One region of the Sutcliffiella horikoshii genome, then DNA from elsewhere that is predicted to be linked to it. Evidence: riboswitches for the same ligand, from Rfam matches in the RefSeq annotation. Region 1 holds a riboswitch; the other holds the start of a gene.

Region 1 (4,219 bases):
ACATCCAGTTACGAACAAATCCATACTTGCTTACATTGTTTTTTGCTGTAAAAGCAATATATAAGCCATAGATAGCGTGGAATAGGATTGGAAGAAAGATTACAAAAATTTCTAGTGCATAACGGAACGGCAAGCTTTCCATAAAATGTGCCGCTTTGTTGAATGATTCTGGCCCTTTTGTCGCAAAGTGGTTGATAACCAAATGCTGAACCAAGAAAAGACCAACAGGAATGACTCCTAGTAACGAGTGGAGCCTACGAAGTAAAAATTCACGTTCAGTTGCCATCACTTAACCCCCTTTTTCAAGTAAGAAAATAGATTAGATGTTTTGTAAGTTCTGCTTTTCACTATCTATTATAGTAAAAAATCATTGAACTCTCCATCTCGTTTTTTAAACTTTCAATATAATGAAAGCCTTTACAGATTTATCGACAAATATGTGACATATTTATTTTACTCCCCTATATGTGTAGCGTCAAGAAAACGCGACCAAAAATTGCACTTTTAAAAATACTTTTACCATCGGATAATTATCAGAAAAATATAAAAATATATTAATAGAATAAAATACTCCATACGTTTCATTTATTAACCCGGTTGGATGGTATATAATGAACATAGAGAAAGAGGGGAACTAAATGACTGAATCGAACAACCAACAACAAGTGATGGACACACAAATTCAAGTCCCTATCTTCGGGTACGAACTGATCCGCGATATGCTTTTACCTGACCTATTGGGGAAAGATCATACCCAGGTCATCTATTGGGCAGGAAAGCAGCTCGCACGCAAGTTTACCATTGATACTCAAGAGGGAATCGGCGAGTTTTTTAAAGAAGCAGGCTGGGGAGAACTTGAATTATTGGAACAGAACAAGCATGAAGTTAAGTACGTGATCCGCGGGGAAATGGTGACGCGCCGCCTTGACTTGAATAAAGACGCGACATTCCAACTTGAAGCAGGATTTCTTGCTGAACAGACTCAACGTCTTAAAGGCAAAACTGCGGAAGCGATTGAGGAACAGAAAAAGAAAAAAGAGATACTGATAACAGTGCAGTGGGATAAATAATGATGTTGCTGCCTCAAGGGTGGTTGGCCTGAACTTAATCGGTGGGTTCACACTGCCTTACGGGTGGCAATTTGATAGAACATGTCGTTCCTTGTCGAACGGCATGTATTTTTTATTTACGGACAGTATTTGGGCGAGTTTGGCTCGTATTTGCATGAGTTTGGCTCGTATTTCTTTTTTATGGACAGTATTTTGCTCCGTTTGGCTCGTATTTTTATTTTACGGACCGTAATTAACCCGCCGCACTCCCTATTTCCATAAAAAAGCACCCTCTCCACCAGGAAAAGGGCACTCCACAATCAAAAACTACTATTCTTTTAGCTTAAAACTCTCTCAACAGACTCTTCTCCGAGCTTGAATGCCACATGAAGTGCCTCCACTGCACGAACCATCTCTGCTACATCAACCACAGTAGAAACTTTGATTTCTGATGTGCTGACCATTTTGACATGGATGCCTTCAGTGGCAAGGACCTGGAACATTTCCGCCGCAACCCCTGGATTTGAAACCATACCGGATCCAACGATGGAAACCTTCGCTAAACCGCTCTCCTGCTCGATTCCCGTGAATCCTAAACGGCCTTGATGCTGCTCTAACACTTCAATCGTTTCTTTTACGTCTACTGTTTTAACAGAGAACGAAATGTTTGTTGTATCTTTATCCATGCTCGTTTGAATGATGATATCCACATTCAAACTGTGCTGAGCTAATGTCGTGAAGATGGTGGATAAGGTATGTAGTTCATTTGGCAAGCCACATACGGTAATGCGGGTGATTTGGTCTTCGAATGCTATTCCTCTGACAACTAGATTTTTTTCCATGGATACTTCCTCCTCAATAATCGTTCCTTCTTCCTCTTCCATACTGGATCGCACAACCAGCTGTACGCCATAATTTTTTGCAAATTCAACCGCACGTGGGTGAAGCACACCTGCCCCTAAGTTTGCCAGTTCCAGCATTTCATCGTACGCAATTGCAGCAAGCTTTCTTGCACCTTTTACATAACGAGGGTCTGTCGTGAATACTCCCGTCACATCTGTATAAATATCACACTTCTCCGCTTGTAAAGCAGCCGCTAATGCAACCGCAGTTGTATCGGAACCGCCTCTGCCCAGTGTGGTAATCTCGTTATTAGCAGTAATTCCTTGGAAGCCCGCAACAATGACAATCTTACCTGCATCCAAATAACTTTTTAATAGATCTGTCTCAATATGCGTAATTCTAGCGTTTCCGTGTACAGGCTCTGTTCGAATTCCTGCCTGCCAGCCTGTCAATGATACTGCTTCATGGCCTCTAACTTGCAATGCCATTGCCAATAAGGAGATGGTAATTTGTTCACCTGTTGTCAAAAGCATATCCATGTCGCGCTTGCTTGGATGGGGGTTGATTGCATTTGCTAAAGTTAACAGTTCGTCTGTTGTTTTGCCCATTGCCGATACGACGACAACCACTTTGTTTCCGTTTTCCACTTCATTGATGACTCGACTTGCAACGTGCTGAATTCGTTCAACCGAGCCCACTGATGTTCCTCCGAATTTCTGTACAACAATCGTTGACATGTGCACCATTCCCTTTTCATTGATTAGTCTCATCATAATGTTAGATAGTTCTCAGTACGCATTTAGCCATGGCAGCTTTTTTTGGATATAAAAAAACAGCAATGAGCTAATGTCTCATTGCTGTGATTGGTAAAATAAAGAATCCGTTCACGCGGTGAGATAGCTCTCCAGGCAGCACAAAGACAACCTGACAGTCCTACATTTCTTAAACGCAGAACCAGTAAAAAAAAGAAAAAGAGACTTTTTTTTACTTCGGCGATCCTCCCCTTTCCGTAATCATCTCGGAAGCTCTTTCTTCTCCGATTACATACTTTTGAAGTTCGCACCTCTATCATCACTTCATCGATTTGAAGTGGCACATTATGAAATTAATAGTGATTATATCAGACAATAAGATTCCTTACAACACCTATTCACGAAGTTTTTTAAAAATTTCTTCAGCTATCGGCTTCGGTATTTTGGCAACTTGTATTTCTTCGACAGTAGCTTCTTTCATCTTTGCAACAGAACCGAAGTGTTTCATAAGGGCCTTTTTCCTGGTTGCCCCAACCCCTGTGATTTCATCAAGTATGGATTGGAACACGCTTTTGCTTCTAATTTGACGATGGAAAGTAATCGCAAATCTGTGGACTTCATCTTGAATTCGTTGCAGAAGATAGAACTCTTGACTCGTTCTCTCAAGCGGAACGATCATGGCATCTTCGCCGGCAAGAAGGTTACTCGTTCTATGTTTATCATCTTTGGCAAGGCCGACAATCGGAACAAATAAATCCAATTCATTTTCAAGGACGTCCCTTACAGCACTCATATGGCCTTTGGCACCATCGATCACGATCAGGTCCGGGAGCGGTAATGATTCTTTCAAAACACGTGTGTACCTTCTTCTGACTACTTCCCTCATGGATTCATAGTCATCAGGTCCTTGGACGCTTTTGGTTTTATATTTACGGTATTCTCGTTTCTCGGGTTTTCCATCGATGAATACAACCATGGCAGAAACAGGATCCGTTCCTTGGATATTCGAGTTATCAAATGCTTCTATGCGGTGTGGAGTCATGATGCCCAGTATTTCCCCAAGGTTCTCCACAGCTTTTATCGTTCGGCTTTCATCACGTTCAATCAAGGAGAACTTTTCACCGAGGGCAACTTTTGCATTTTTGTTTGCCAGATCAACAAGCTGCTTTTTTTTCCCACGTTGCGGCTGTAGCACATTGGTTTGTAATAGTTCTTGTGCTAGCGGCAGGTCAATTTGACTAGGAAGCATCACTTCTTTTGGGACAAAATGATTTTGCTTGGAATAGAACTGCCCAAGGAATGTCAGGAAATCCTCTCCCGGTTCATTGTAAATCGGGAATAGTGATACATCTCGTTCAATCAATTTCCCCTGACGGATGAAAAAGACCTGCACACACATCCAGCCCTTGTCAAAAGCAAATCCGAAAACATCCCTGTCGACAAAGTCGTTCATCTCCATTTTCTGCTTTTCCATTGTCGCTTCAATGTTGATGATTTGGTCCCGGAATTCCTGTGCACGTTCAAATTCCAGGTTCTCTGAGGCTTTCATCATTTTATCCGTTAGCTCGTTTTTGA
Region 2 (4,219 bases), 460 kb from region 1:
CCACTAATACTACTAGCAGTCCAAGTAATGTGCTTCCAGTTAAACCTAGAACAATATATCCTGCAATTGCGACACCTGCACTAATTAGCGCGTAAGGCAGCTGAGTCAGTACATGGTCAATATGGTTACATCCTGCACCAGTGGAGGAAAGGATGGTTGTATCGGAAATTGGTGAACAATGATCTCCGAATACTGCCCCAGCCAATACAGAAGCAAGTACAGGTAATAAAATCGATACATCTGTTGCCACAGCTATTTGACCTGCAATAGGAAGTAACAGCGTGAAAGTACCCCATGAAGTTCCTGTTGCTAATGCTGTAAAACCGGCAATGACAAAAATGATTGCTGGCAAGAAAGCAATATTAATATTAGAGTTTTCCACTTGTTCGGCAATGTATGTTCCAGTTCCTAAGCCATCAATCAATCCAGCAATGGTCCAAGCAAATAATAGAATATAGATGGCAGGAAGCATGGATTTCGTTCCTTCTGCAATCCCGCGACCCACTACACTGTTTGATACTCCACCTTTGGAAATCTGGCTGAAAAGTAAGATGAAAGAAACTACTAAAGCAAACAATCCACCATAGAATAATGCTGCAGATGGATCTGTATTTTCAAAAATACCTAGGACCGTGATATCTCCTTCAATTGCGGAAGCACCCGTCCAAAGCATCGCTCCAATAACCCCAACGAAAAGTGCTACAATCGGCCATATAAGATTGCCAATCGTACCTTTTGTGCTAGTAGGAAGTTCGTCTGAAAGCTCTCCAGGCACTTCTTTTTCAGAATCGTATAATTCACCAGTCTCCATAGCACGTTGCTCGTGCTTTCTCATCGGCCCAATATTGAAGTTAAAATAACTTACCAAGAACACCATGATCAATGCAGAAAAAACGTATAAGTTCATCGGAATGATTTGCATAAAAGCACTGATTGCTGTTAAGTCACTAATATTCTGTCTTACGATTACATCTGTTCCAATAATACCGATAATAACTGCACCCCAACTTGATACAGGTGAGATGACACAAATCGGTGCAGACGTGGAATCAATCAAGTACGCTAATTTTGCGCGTGATACTTTGTAGCGATCCGTTACCGGTCTACTAATCTGACCTACTGCCAATGCGTTGAAATAGTCATCAATAAAAATAACGATACCTAAAATAGCAGTTAAAACCTTTGATCCTCTTCTTGTCTTGATTTTTGTCTGTGCCCAGTCAGCAAAAGCCCTGCTGCCACCAGTGATAGAAATGAATGCAGTAATAATTCCCAAGATGATTAAGAAAACAAGGATATAAATATTCCATAAGTTCAACTCTTTATCGTCTACGGAATAAAAAAGACCTAATACCATATCCCAGATCAGCACCACCATTGTAACCGGATTAAAATCGGCTAACATTAAAGCTGCTGCCAGAATACCTACTCCAAGTGAAAGCAAAACTCTTCTGGTCAAAATAACCATCAAGATCGCAAGCACTGGAGGAATTAACGAATAAATTGTTCCTTCCATAACAAAAAACCCCCATTAAGCTGTAATATGTTTGACTGGTTACAAACGGGTTTACAACAATGGAAGGCACTGAAAGAAAACAAAATAAAAAGTAATGATAGAAAATAACTATCATTACCTATGTAATGTGTTATCCTCCATCCGATCAGTAGCCCTCCATTATAAAAACCGTCCGTACCGGTCATAATGGCAGTGTTATCCTTATTCAAGATAACCCCAGCAACATGAGTTCGACCGCTCATATTGCTTCGGCACAGCATCCTTTCTTTCTACCATCTTAGGTGTCAACCTCCAGTAGTTTTACTCTTATGCTATGCAGCCTCTACCTCATCGTATGATAAGGGAAGTATATTATTTTATGATTTTACTATAACATATATCCTGATATAGGACAAAGGAAATATATTTCTTTTTTCTCTACTCTTTCCTTTTAGCTGACTGCTGCTATTTTTTTAAGAGAATCACAGTCAACAATCGCTAAACTCAGATGGTCTTTTAAGTTAATATCGTAAGGCGTTTCCAAATCTTCGCCTTCTTCTTCGACCACCCTTATGACTGGGCGTTCAGTCAGGTCTTTATTTTGGCCGACAACAAGCCCTTTTCTTCCATCATTCAATGTGACCATTAAACCGTATGGATAAATGGCTACCGATTTGCGGAACGCTTCAATAATTTCTGGTTCATACAAAGAACCAGATCCTGCATACAAAATTTCAAGTCCTTCATGTGGAAGCATGGCACTCCGGTAAATCCGATGAGAGGTAACAGCATCAAAAACGTCTGCTACCGCAAGAATTTTACCAAACAGATGTATATCATCCGACTTAATGCCGCGAGGATAGCCGCTGCCATTAAGACGCTCATGATGTTGGAAAGCACAATGTGCAACCATTAACGGAATCGTCTGCATGTTGCGAAGGATATCGTACCCATAGGTCGCATGTCGCTTCATTTCAGCAAACTCATCACTTGTAAGTTTTCCCGGCTTAAAGAGAATCTCATTGGGAATCAACATTTTGCCGATATCATGAAGAATTCCACCAAGCCCTAATGTTTCTAATTCTTTTTGGGACAACCCTAATTTCAATCCTATGGAGAGGGAATAAAGCGTCACATTTAACGAATGGGTAAACACGTAATTGTCGTGTACATACACATCGGTCAAAAGTGCAGAAACTTCTTCATTGGATTTCATATCTGTCAGCAGATTTTGAATAAGTGATTTGATGCTTTTGGAAGACTTGTCCATGACAAACCACTTACTTAACTCTTTTTCATGTTCCACGGATTTAAAGGTATCAGTGATTGTCTTTACTGCTTCCTTACGGGTTTTGTCCGAAATAATAGTCGGCACTTCCATCCCGCTTGTCCGTGCATCTTCTATATATACATACGTTACATTCAATTGTTGCAAACGTGTAATCATGCGTGAAGTAACAGAGATCCCTTCACTCAACAGCACTCTACCAGAATCATTGTAGATCGACCTGGCCAACACCATTCCCGGTTTCATTGATTTTGTAGGTAATAGTCTCATAACTTCTCCTATCTTCACATTTCGACAAAATCTATATATTTCCTATTATAGTAAAAATTCCGGGATAAAGCTTGATAAAATAGAAAAAAGTTTTGAAAAGTTTATTGCCAACATAAAAATACCACCGTTTGAGCACGATGGTATTATATATTTGGGGCTAAAGGCTGCAAGTAACAACTAGCACCTCTCACCCTTTATAGCATTTTTAACAAAGCCTCTTTCCCAGGCATTCCAACAGTAATTCCGACATTCTCCGCCTCATACGTAATGGATTCCAAAGGGGCCTCTATTAATTGCTCGATGGTACGCACTCCAACTGCCCGCCCTGCAATGATTTTCCGGTCTTTCAGCTTGGCATTCAGTAAGCCGACATCCAGCGCACCGCACATGATATACCCTTTATCACTAGTCACCGCCAAGAAATTAGTTTTTGGCAATCGTACCGTAATCGCAGTAAACGTATGGCCTTCGATTGTAATTGGTGTCATTTCAATCATAGATAATTGTCACGCTCCCTTCCCATATCAATTTATGGTGTGTGAATGGAAAGGGTGTGAAAAATAGGTCAATTATCAGAAAATGAATGTGCTAACACATCACGAAGCAGTTCTGGCAGGTAAAACTTCTTTTCTTTTGCACGAATGATGCTTGGATACATTCTTCCAAAAGTAAACATATCAATGGTCCCAACTGTTACATCATCTTTTGACGACAATCGTTTATCACCAATATAAATATCTGTCACTTGAACGCTTCCATCTTTTATCGCCTCTGTGTCGAACCTGACTCCGCTGAATGCCATGCGCCCCATTACCTCACCACGGAACCCAAGACCTTTCACTCTCAAGTTTTCCATATCAGGGTGCAAAGCCTGCTGGACCACTTCCCTTAACTCCTCGCCAGTCAGGGTCACCCTGCATGGATTAATAGGATGGGGACAAATACGGTGGAGCATTCCAAGTGTTACCTCTCCTGCATCAAGTCCATCAAGCAACACACCGGCATTGACCATTCCGATATCTGCCTGACACCATTCTCTTAATTTATCTGCAAGGAAATTAGGGAAAAAAGAAGGCGCGAACCACTCTACCGGTAACGTTTCTTTGATACTTCCTACTTTTTTATTCAAATGCTTCTCCGCTACTTGTTCCATGTCTTTTATCCGC

Evidence for each region. A riboswitch is a leader RNA that binds a small molecule or an ion and turns the genes downstream of it on or off. The one in region 1 is predicted to bind lysine.
Region 2: linked by a shared signal. The riboswitch ahead of K7887_RS18290 (Na+/H+ antiporter NhaC family protein) and the one ahead of K7887_RS15960 (aspartate kinase) in region 1 are both predicted to bind lysine.

What each region holds. Positions count from the first base shown of each region.
Region 1 covers NZ_CP082918.1:3,098,191-3,102,409, forward strand. Annotated here, with positions in the region: gene K7887_RS15950 (succinate dehydrogenase cytochrome b558 subunit) at 1-286, opposite strand, end outside; gene K7887_RS15955 (YslB family protein) at 639-1,070, shown strand; gene K7887_RS15960 (aspartate kinase) at 1,388-2,629, opposite strand; lysine riboswitch at 2,782-2,968, opposite strand; gene uvrC (excinuclease ABC subunit UvrC) at 3,039-4,219, opposite strand, start outside.
Region 2 covers NZ_CP082918.1:3,556,835-3,561,053, forward strand. Annotated here, with positions in the region: gene K7887_RS18290 (Na+/H+ antiporter NhaC family protein) at 1-1,516, opposite strand, end outside; lysine riboswitch at 1,658-1,849, opposite strand; gene K7887_RS18295 (HD-GYP domain-containing protein) at 1,947-3,053, opposite strand; gene K7887_RS18300 (YunC family protein) at 3,248-3,550, opposite strand; gene K7887_RS18305 (bifunctional metallophosphatase/5'-nucleotidase) at 3,619-4,219, opposite strand, start outside.